DNA from 3 places in the Neobacillus sp. SRL179 genome. Region 1 is predicted to be linked to each of the others. Evidence: predicted binding sites of a transcription regulator. Region 1 holds the regulator's gene; each other region holds the start of a gene.
The links. The regulator Rex, encoded in region 1, represses fermentation and respiration genes when NADH is low (regulators of the CRP and FNR family bind a similar motif). The targets are predictions, from matches to a motif close to TTGTGAAATATTTCACAA.
Positions count from the first base shown of each region.

Region 2: AC4E8C_RS15390 (nitric-oxide reductase large subunit) is a predicted target of Rex. The motif match lies at 1,731-1,748, and genes of this name have one in related genera.
Region 3: AC4E8C_RS12565 (DUF1858 domain-containing protein) is a predicted target of Rex. The motif match lies at 1,704-1,721, and genes of this name have one in related genera.

Region 1 covers NZ_OZ481792.1:280,993-284,278, reverse strand. The annotation lists gene AC4E8C_RS01570 (cytoplasmic protein) at 1-135, opposite strand, end outside; gene AC4E8C_RS01565 (polymer-forming cytoskeletal protein) at 147-869, opposite strand; gene AC4E8C_RS01560 (YhbD family protein) at 882-1,505, opposite strand; gene AC4E8C_RS01555 (redox-sensing transcriptional repressor Rex) at 1,620-2,276, opposite strand; gene moaC (cyclic pyranopterin monophosphate synthase MoaC) at 2,306-2,800, opposite strand; gene AC4E8C_RS01545 (ABC-F family ATP-binding cassette domain-containing protein) at 2,989-3,286, shown strand, end outside.
Region 2 covers NZ_OZ481792.1:3,127,729-3,131,014, reverse strand. The annotation lists gene AC4E8C_RS15400 (ATP-dependent DNA helicase) at 1-858, shown strand, start outside; gene AC4E8C_RS15395 (Crp/Fnr family transcriptional regulator) at 923-1,615, opposite strand; gene AC4E8C_RS15390 (nitric-oxide reductase large subunit) at 1,831-3,286, shown strand, end outside.
Region 3 covers NZ_OZ481792.1:2,545,049-2,548,334, reverse strand. The annotation lists gene AC4E8C_RS12570 (DUF4153 domain-containing protein) at 1-1,448, opposite strand, end outside; gene AC4E8C_RS12565 (DUF1858 domain-containing protein) at 1,792-2,019, shown strand; gene AC4E8C_RS12560 (DUF438 domain-containing protein) at 2,032-3,261, shown strand.

The DNA.
Region 1 (3,286 bases):
TTCACTCGTCCCATAAACATGGAAGGTCGAACATTCGACATCATTGACAATCGTTCCTTCTCCTCGGATGCTTATTTTATCGTATATGCCGCCAGGATAACTTCCCGAACCATTTATAACTAGATTTTTACTCATTTCGACCCCTCCTAAACCTTTCTACTCTCCCGAATAACGGCCTGTTTATCCTGTGAAAAATCTTCTGTATATTCTACTAGGCCAATTTCACAATTAGGTCCTATTTTGACGTGGTGACCTCGGACAACTTTTGCAATCGTATTTTCCAATTCAACGATGTCACCTTCGATTAAGTCGGTTTCCAATTGTGTTTTGAAAAATGGCTTAAACAACGAACCTATAAATGACCCTTTTTGCTGCCTAACAATAATGGTTTGCCCTCCGATTTCCTTTGCCTTACAATCGCCATAAATTTTAATATCCACTTGATCAGCATTGAGAAGACCGCCAATTGTAAACCGATATTCTCCCTTAAAGGTTTCCGCTTCACAATCTTCTCCGACCGTAAAAAAGCCCCGTTGACTTATTTCCTCACATTTTACTTTTCCACCTACGGAGACTTTACCTGAAACCTTTAAATGGTTCACTGACAGATTTTGATCAATCTTTGCTGTCCCTTCCACGATAAACTTGTGAGCCTCCACGTTCCCATTAAACCGGGCCGTTCCATTAATCTTTGCGTTATTGGCTGTCACATTTCCCTTCATCGTGCCAGAACCATTGCACTCAACCTCATTGCATTCCAAGTCAGTGTTAATGGTTCCCTTGCCATTTAAGGTAACAAGGTTGAATTGCCCTCCATTTGATGAACCTAATCCATTAATAACCAGGTCGCCCCTGTTTTTCGTTTCCATCGCTATTCTCCTTTAGAGTAATTTCGCTTTTATTTCCTCCATACAACTCATCAGCGATAATGACACGACCATCTTTGTGTCTTTATCAAAATGGAACTCTTCCGCATTTATTAACAGCAGACAGGTTGATACACCCAGCTTCCGCGTTACGACCAAATCACAGCTTTTTTGCTTAATTAGCTGAGCATGGTCCTTTAATACCTGAAGCAGCATTTTTCCTTCGTCTAGATTGATCTCCCCTGATTGGAGAAGCTTCTCTAACACATAAACTTCCAGCATTCTAGTAAAAGTAAATTTGTGACTGCCTTTATCGTGGGTTAAGTAAAAGCTCATCACCATATCCGAAACAATGTTACGTTTTATTAATTCATCTTTTTCCAGCTGCAAATCGCCTATATTAGGTGAAAACATATCAGCGAGCTCATCCAAGGACAAATTTTCTTTCATCATTTGAATCTTGTTAATTCTCTCTAAAATCTTCTCTTTTGGAAAAAATGTTTCTTGGCCGGTAAAGGTGGATTTTCGAATAAACCATTCTTCTGGTATAAGATCCTTCCGCTTCCATCTATACAATTGCCCGTAAGATATCCCGGCAAGATCTAATAAATCTTTTTTCGATATTAACTCCTCGCTCATTTATGAAAACCCCTTTCATGAAAACAGTGTAACATAACACTGTTACGCATGTAAAGCTGCTAATAAAAATTTTCCAAAAAAAGGGCCCCCACATTTTGTGAAAGGCCCTTTTGCTTATTCTTCTTCTTTTTCTTGAGTTGGATAATGTTTCAAAAAGTAAATCAATGATTGTAATTCAACCGCTAAATCAATGTGATGAACCCGAATCGATGACGGGACATTTAACCGTGCCGGGGTGAAATTTAAAATTCCTTTTACCTCCGCCTTCACAAGCCGGTCGGTAATCATCTGCGCAACGGGGGCTGGCACCGTTAGAATAGCAACGGAAATTTGCTCCTCCATTAATACCCTTTCAAGCTCATCCATATGGTAAACCGGTACCTCACGGACTTTTGTTCCCATTTTTTCTGGATCCACATCAAAAGCACACTCTATTTTGGTATTATTATTTTTCAAAAAATTATAATTTAAAAAAGCCGTTCCTAGATTACCTACCCCAATTAAGGCAACTTTTGTCAGTTCATCTTGGTCCAACGTTTTACGGAAGAATGTTAACAGGTAATTGACATTGTATCCATACCCTTTTTTACCTAAGGCGCCGAAATAAGAAAAGTCTCGACGGATGGTTGCTGAGTCTACCTTTACGGCCTCGCTTAATTCTGCAGATGAAACCCTTTGCTTTCCGGAAGTATGCAAGTTCTTTAAAAATCGATAATAGAGAGGCAGCCGTTTTGCTGTTGCCTGTGGAATCTTCGTCGTTTCATTACTCATAATTTCTCACACCCCTTCAAATCCCTTTGTTAAATCCGTTCATTTCTCTTAAAATCGCCATTTTTACCGCCCGTTTTTTCAACTAAATAGGTCGGTCCTATGACCATTCCTTTATCTACCGCTTTACACATATCATAAACAGTTAAGGCACAAGCCGAGGCTGCTGTGAGCGCTTCCATTTCCACCCCAGTATTCCCTTTTGTTTTAACCGACGCAGCAATATATAATTGATAGTTGTTGTTTTCGCTTTGTTCCCATGAAAAGGAAATATTTACTCCCGTTAAAGGGATGGGATGACACATCGGAATAATGTCCCATGTCTTTTTAGCAGCCATGATTCCAGCCACCTGGGCCACTGCTAAAACATCGCCTTTTTTCATTTCATGATTGGTTATTTTCTCAAAAATCTCTTTACTAACCGTAATGCTGGAATGAGCTAGAGCTGTCCGTGCTGTTTCCGGCTTGTCGCTAACATCGACCATTTTTGCTCTGCCCTCTTTATTAAAATGAGTAAACTCTGCCATATAAAAAATCCTCCTACCCCAAAATAATACACTATTATTCACATTCTGTGTGTGAAACTTTGCACGAAATAGACACTTTTTCACAAAAAACGCAAATTTCCAGTATCCAAACTACTCAAAAGTCGCGCTTTATTGCCGACATTCGGGATATAATGTACACTATTTATATGTAATAGAGGTGAATAAAAATGATTTTGTTGCAAGTGAATCAACTACAAAAATATTATGGTGCTGACCTTATTTTATCGAATATAAAGCTAGAATTACAAACACGGGACCGTGTTGCCCTTGTCGGCCGCAATGGTGCCGGAAAATCAACATTACTGAAAATTATTGCTGGTCATCTGTCACATGATGGCGGCGAGATTATCAAGCCCAAGGAAGTAACCATTGGCTATTTAGCGCAAAATACCGGCCTTGAATCCCATTTGTCCATTTGGGATGAAATGCTGACCGTTTTTGAACCGCTGCGCAAGCTGGAAAATT
Region 2 (3,286 bases), 2.2 Mb from region 1:
GTAATTAATGAGTATGATTTAAAAATTGTGGAGGAGTATTTAGAGCAAATCACTTATTCTTTATCTCTTTTTCTTCAAGAATTAAATGGGATCACTTGGTTTGAAGAAAAGGGCGGGGAGCGGACGCTAGTCATCATGCCTAAAATGGTAGAAGAGGTGATGCGTGAAGAGGTTTTCTCTCAGAAAAAACCGTTTATTTTTTCTTCTGCAACCCTGTCCAATCAAAAGTCATTTGACTATATGGCGGGGAGTCTTGGTGTTCAGGAATATCTATCTTTTTCCGTAGCTTCACCGTTTGCCTATGATGAAAAGATGGAAGTGTACCTCCCGCATTTTCCAAAAGAAAGCATGCATGAAAAAACCAACTACCTTGTAAAAATGATAAACAAATCAGAGGGCCGGGCCTTAATTCTGCTAAATAATAAGGTAGAACTGTCCTATCTTAAAAAACACCTGCCAGAAGAAGTTACCTACCCGATTTACTTTGAAGGAGACGAAGAAATCAGCACACTTGTTTCAAAATTTCAAAATGATGAGCATGCGGTTCTTTGTTCTATCCATCTATGGGAAGGCCTTGATATCCCTGGCCGATCACTTGAAAATGTCTTAATCTTTTCGTTACCATTTCCGCCTAATGATCCGGTCTTTACTGCTAAACGGAATGGGGTTAACCAACCATTCTTAGAAGTAGATTTACCGTATATGCTTCTTCGTCTTCGGCAAGGAGTCGGGCGTTTAATTAGGAGTGAGCAAGACCAGGGAACGGTTCATATATTGATAGAAGATGATATCAATCCAAGGGTATTGCAAGAGATAAAGGCAGTATTGCCCACCAAACCAACTGACAGTGAAAATTAAAAAATTTTAAGCGGAGGGGCCCATGGCTCCCCCGCTTTTTTGTGGATGGCGAATAGAAATAGGTTTAATAGAATAATTCCTGTTGTAGTGCCTCTCGGTCGATAAGATAAAAACCATCCTCGTCTTGAATTATATAATCCTTCCTTTTCACTTGATTAATCGTTCTGCTTACCGTTTCTCGAGATGTTCCAATCATATTGGCTAATTCTCGATTGGTAAATTGGGTGGTCAATTTATACCGATCTCCGGCCTTTTCACCGTTAGATTTACAAAGTCTTATCAGAAGTAAAATAATTTGTTCAAAGGTGTTATGGAGCACTTGTGCTTCCAATCTTCCTTGAAGGTCGACAATTTTTTCACCCAACACTTTAAAGAGCTTTATGCTGAGTTCAGGATAGGCAATTAAGACTTCTTCAAATTTAACAATGGGAATGATCACTAAATGAGCATCTTCCATAACCTCCGCATGGGCAGGAAAATTGCCGTTCCTGAAAAAACCGGCATGCGGGAACATTTCTCCTGGTTCAAGGACTGAGATTAATTGTTCTTTACCAGTTTGATCGGTTTTATAAATTTTGATTTTACCACTGTGTATAAAGAAAACTCGGTCAAGAGGGTCATCCTGCATAAAAACATACATTTTATGTTTATAAAAACGTGTTTGAGCTACTTTTACGATTGAATCCAGTTCTTCTGCAGATAATTCCCTAAATATAGGAACCTCAGATAATCTTTTTATAATATCCTCACGTTTCATTTTCCATCATCCTTATATTATTAACTCGATTTATTTACATTGTAGCAGTGATTCCTTACTTGTTATGTGACCCCCGTCATAGGAGCATTCCTTTTTGAAAATAATTCTCAGTAGTGTGTGAAATATCACACCTGCTAGATGAGGTCCTTCACTTTGTGAACGAGAAGTGACAGTTACAATACAAATGTGACGAAATAGGAAAGGATGAATCTGGAATGGAAATACAGCGGGGAACAACCACTAATAAAGTGGTAAAAGTAAAGAAAAATGGATTGTTGAAATCTGTTTTGATGATAACGATTCTACTAAGCTTCACTGTTTTACTAGTTGGAGGTTATTGGATATTTAAGGAACAGGCACCGAGACCTATAAAGGTTACAAACGAAAAGGGTGATGTTCTCTTTACAAAAGAATCTATTATGGGTGGTCAAGCCGTTTTTCAAAAGTATGGTTTAATGGATTATGGAACAGTATTAGGGCACGGTTCTTACATGGGTCCTGATTATACGGCTGAGTCTCTAAAGATTTATACAGAAGGAATGCAGGATTTAAAAGCAAATGAAAAGTATGGTAAGGATTTTGCGGACTTAAATAGTGATGAAAAATCAGTGATTAAAAATAATGTCATTAAAGAAATGCGAAAAAACCGCTATGATAGCGGGAAGGATACAATGGAGTTAACAAACGCACAAGTATTCGGACTGGAAAAAGTTAGAGCGCATTATAAGGAAGTGTTTACAAAGGGTGATGGATGGGGATTAAAGGCAAATCTTATTAAAGATAGTGATATGCCAAAAACAAATCGCGCTTATGTTGCCAAGGGTGATCAAATAACCCAAATTTCAGATTTCTTCTTCTGGACGGCATGGTTATCCAGTACTGTCCGTCAAGGTGATGAAATAACCTATACAAATAACTGGCCATACTACGAGGATGCAGGAAACCAATTATCGTTCTCTGCTGTTTGGTGGAGCGGTGCAAGTATTACTATATTCGTGTTAATGGTGGGAGTCATCCTCTTTGTATTCTATCGATATCAATTTGGAATGAAGGAAGCCTATAAAAAGGGTCAGTTTCCACGGATTGATTTACACAAAATGCCTGTAACAAGTTCACAAGTAAAAAGTGGCAAGTATTTTGTCATTGTTTCAGCCTTATTCTTTATCCAATGTATGCTGGGCGCCTTACTAGCCCACTATTACATCGAACCGGATAGTTTTTTTGGAATAAAGTGGATACATGATATCCTTCCTTTCAATATTACGAAGGGTTACCATCTACAATTAGCTATTTTCTGGATTGCGACTGCCTGGTTAGGAATGGGGATCTATATTGCTCCACTCGTGGGTGGTTACGAGCCGAAGAAACAGGGTTTATTAGTTGATATCTTATTCTGGGCATTAGTGGTCCTCGTTGCCGGCAGTATGGCGGGTGAATGGCTGGGGGCAAACGGTTATTTAGGAAACAATTGGTTCCTGCTTGGTCACAATGGCTGGGAATATATTGAGCTTGGCCGTATATGGCAGTTGATTCTGATAGCAGGTATGCTAATTTGGCTGTTTATCGTTTATAGAGGCATTCGTGCAGGTCTTAAAAGAGAAACTGACAAAGGTGGTTTAATCCATCTATTATTCTACTCAGCTATTGCAGTTCCTGCCTTTTACATTTTTG
Region 3 (3,286 bases), 2.3 Mb from region 1:
ATTTGGAAAAAGAAATCATGTCCGGTTATGGAAATCGGCATCGGCTCTTTGACACTAATGTAAGTGGATTGCCCTGAGTTATTCTTAGGATCATTAAACTCGTCAAAGCCAAAGGTAATCTGAAAATCCTCATAGCTATTAAAATTTTTAGGAAGAAAGGAAACCTGTTTGGTATAATTCATCATGCTTAAATAATTGATCGTCTTAGTGATGATCTCTTTATCCTTCTTAGGGATTTTGTCCTTTGGTATAATTTTATTATTTTCTAACATATTATTTTTCACAAGAACGTCTTCAAGTGTCCTAATTTGACTATGTTTGCTAATCGTAAAAGCATCCACAGGGGGAAGAATGGAAATAATCGCAAATACAATAAGGATGGGAGCGATAATTCCATTATTACGGACCGGCAAGTAACTCAAAAGGATACCGGAAATTACGGCATACAGTCCGAACAAAATCACATAATACCTTGTATGGGTAATACCTGTATCTGTCAGAGTTAGAAAGGACGAAATAATTTGGAAGATAACAATCGGAACAAGGATTTTAGGAAACACTTTTCTAAAAAAGATGGTAAACTTGTTGTCTAGTTCGCTTGCTAATATATAAATTAAAATAACTGTGATCGCGTAGGCTACTAGCATGGGTTCAAGTAAGTTATCTATCCAAAAACTTCCGCCGATATTTTTGATAATATAAATGACCAAAATTAAAGTAAATACAGCAAGTAGTGGAATGAAAATATAGGAAATCAAAATGGCTAGGAATTTTGGACAATTAGCTGCCTTTTCTATCCTGTCAATTTGAATCTCATCAACTTCATCCGCCCGATCTCGAGCACTTTCTCTTGGAAAGATTGGAATAAGCGAAAGAAAAAACATCGGGGCAAATAAAATAAAAATAAGGTTTGCTGTGTGGGCAAAAGCTTTCGAGTCAATTGGAAGAATCAACAGATTGATGGCTGCAAGAATAATACTAATACCTGCAAAAATGACACCAGCAAAAAACAGGGAGAGAAAAAAGGATTTAAAGGCAATCATAAAACTTTGATTGAAGGTTATTTTGCTTTTTATTACAGGAATCCAAATAAAGGCAATAAGTAAAGCAAACAGAGACACTACTGTTCTAATCGATATCTCCATACTAAGTTGTGGTACTTGCCTGATAATAAGGTAATATCCCCCTGTTAACAAGACCACGACACCCATGAGCATGAACCGGGCTGATTGTTTAGAAAAAAATCGTTCAATTGCAACCTGGGCCACCGCACTCAAAAACGCGCCAACAATAAAGGTTAACAGCCATTTGTAATTTTCCTGTTCGACACTAATCATATAAGCGTCTGTGATCGCGGCAGCTAAAAGGAATAGCGTAGTCAAAGGAAACCGGGTAATGGCTTCATTTAATCCTGTAAGCCGGTCTTTAAATCTTCTCATCCATTTCATCTTCTACAGACCCCCCTTTTTATATGTTTATTAATGAATAATTCATTGAGAGTTTTTATATCTTATTCGGCAACCCATATATAAAGTATAGCATGGAAAATTAAAACAATTTTGAAAGGTCATATTCATCATTAAAATTTTTTAAGTCATTGTGACTTTTTTTCCACACTATCATCCTCATGAATTAGCAAACAAATTACGCTAACTCGTTCTTTTATCCCCTCATATTTTACTTTTTATCAATAAGTTTTTTATTTGTGATTCGCATCACATATCCAAAATCGCTCCTATGGTATATTCCTAGTGAGAAATATTATCAGTCCCTCTTTAAGGAGCGATAATGATGTCAAAATTATTGAATTTACAATTACCTGTTTTCCATTTATGCAATGAGTTCCCTGAAATCATTCCGATCATGAAGGAACTTGGTTTTGAAAATATCACCAATCCCCAAATGTTGAAAACAGCCGGTCGCGTTATGACCTTACCAAATGGCTGCCGAATGAAAAGAATTTCTTTAGATCATGTCATAAAAACCTTTGAAGAAAATGGATTTACCATTACACAATAAGGAGCAATTACCATGAGCGAAATAATTAATAACCGTGAACAAGAAACCAAAAGTCAATCAGAGCGACAAACCATATTAAAAGAAATCATTAAAGATTTGCATAATGGCAAAAGTGTCGAAGAAGTAAAAGCTCAATTTGAAGAAGCGGCTGGTAATATTACGGTGGCGGAGATTTCTAAACTCGAGCAAGCCCTTATGGAGGAAGAAGGTATTCCTGTTGAGGAAGTACAGCGGTTATGTTCGGTCCATACCGCTATTTTTAAAGGTTCGATTGAGGAGATTCACCGTTCTAATAAGCCTGAGGAGCAACCAGGGCACCCGATCCATACATTTAAATTAGAAAATAAAGAAATTGATCTATTAGTCAATTTCAAGCTTCAACTCCATTATGATCGGTTTGAAAAAGAAGATAACGAAGAAAACATTTATAAACTGTTAGAGGATTTAAATCTATTACTAGATATAGACAAACATTACAGCCGCAAAGAAAATCTATTGTTCCCGTATTTAGAAACCTACGGAATCATGGGCCCTACCCAGGTGATGTGGGGCGTGGATGATAGAATTCGTGATGCCATAAAAGAGGCAAAGGCAAAACTAACACATTATAACGGAGAAAAACAACCCGTTATCGATGCTCTCTACTTTGTGATCCAAGAAGTCAGTGAAATGATATTTAAAGAGGAAAATATTCTATTTCCAATGGCCCTGCAGACTTTAACCGAAGACGAATGGGTCAAAATTGCCCATGAAAGTGATGAAATTGGTTTTTGTTTAACTGGACCGGCAGGCGTTTGGAAACCTGAAAGAAAAGGGATTCAGGAAGAGGCACTTACCGATGGATTTATTAGAATGGAAACTGGGATTTTATCGATTAAACAACTTGATCTTATGTTAAATCATTTGCCAGTCGATATTACGTTTATTGACCAAGATGATGTGGTTCGCTACTTTTCTCATGGCAAAGAAAGAATTTTTGCCCGCACCAAAGCGGTCATTGGCCGGACCGTGCAAAACTGTCATCCCCCAAAAAGTGTCCATGTCGTCGAAGAATTATTGCATGACTTTAAAGCGGGTGTAAAAGACGTTGAAGATTTCTATATAAAATTCAAAGATAAATATATTTACATCCGTTATTTTGCTGTTAGAGATGAAAATGGCCAATATATGGGAACACTGGAGTTCACCCAAAATATTAGCTCCATTCAAGAAATCCAGGGTGAGAAGCGAATTTTAAATTAGTCGTTTTCCGCCTTGTGTCCGAAGT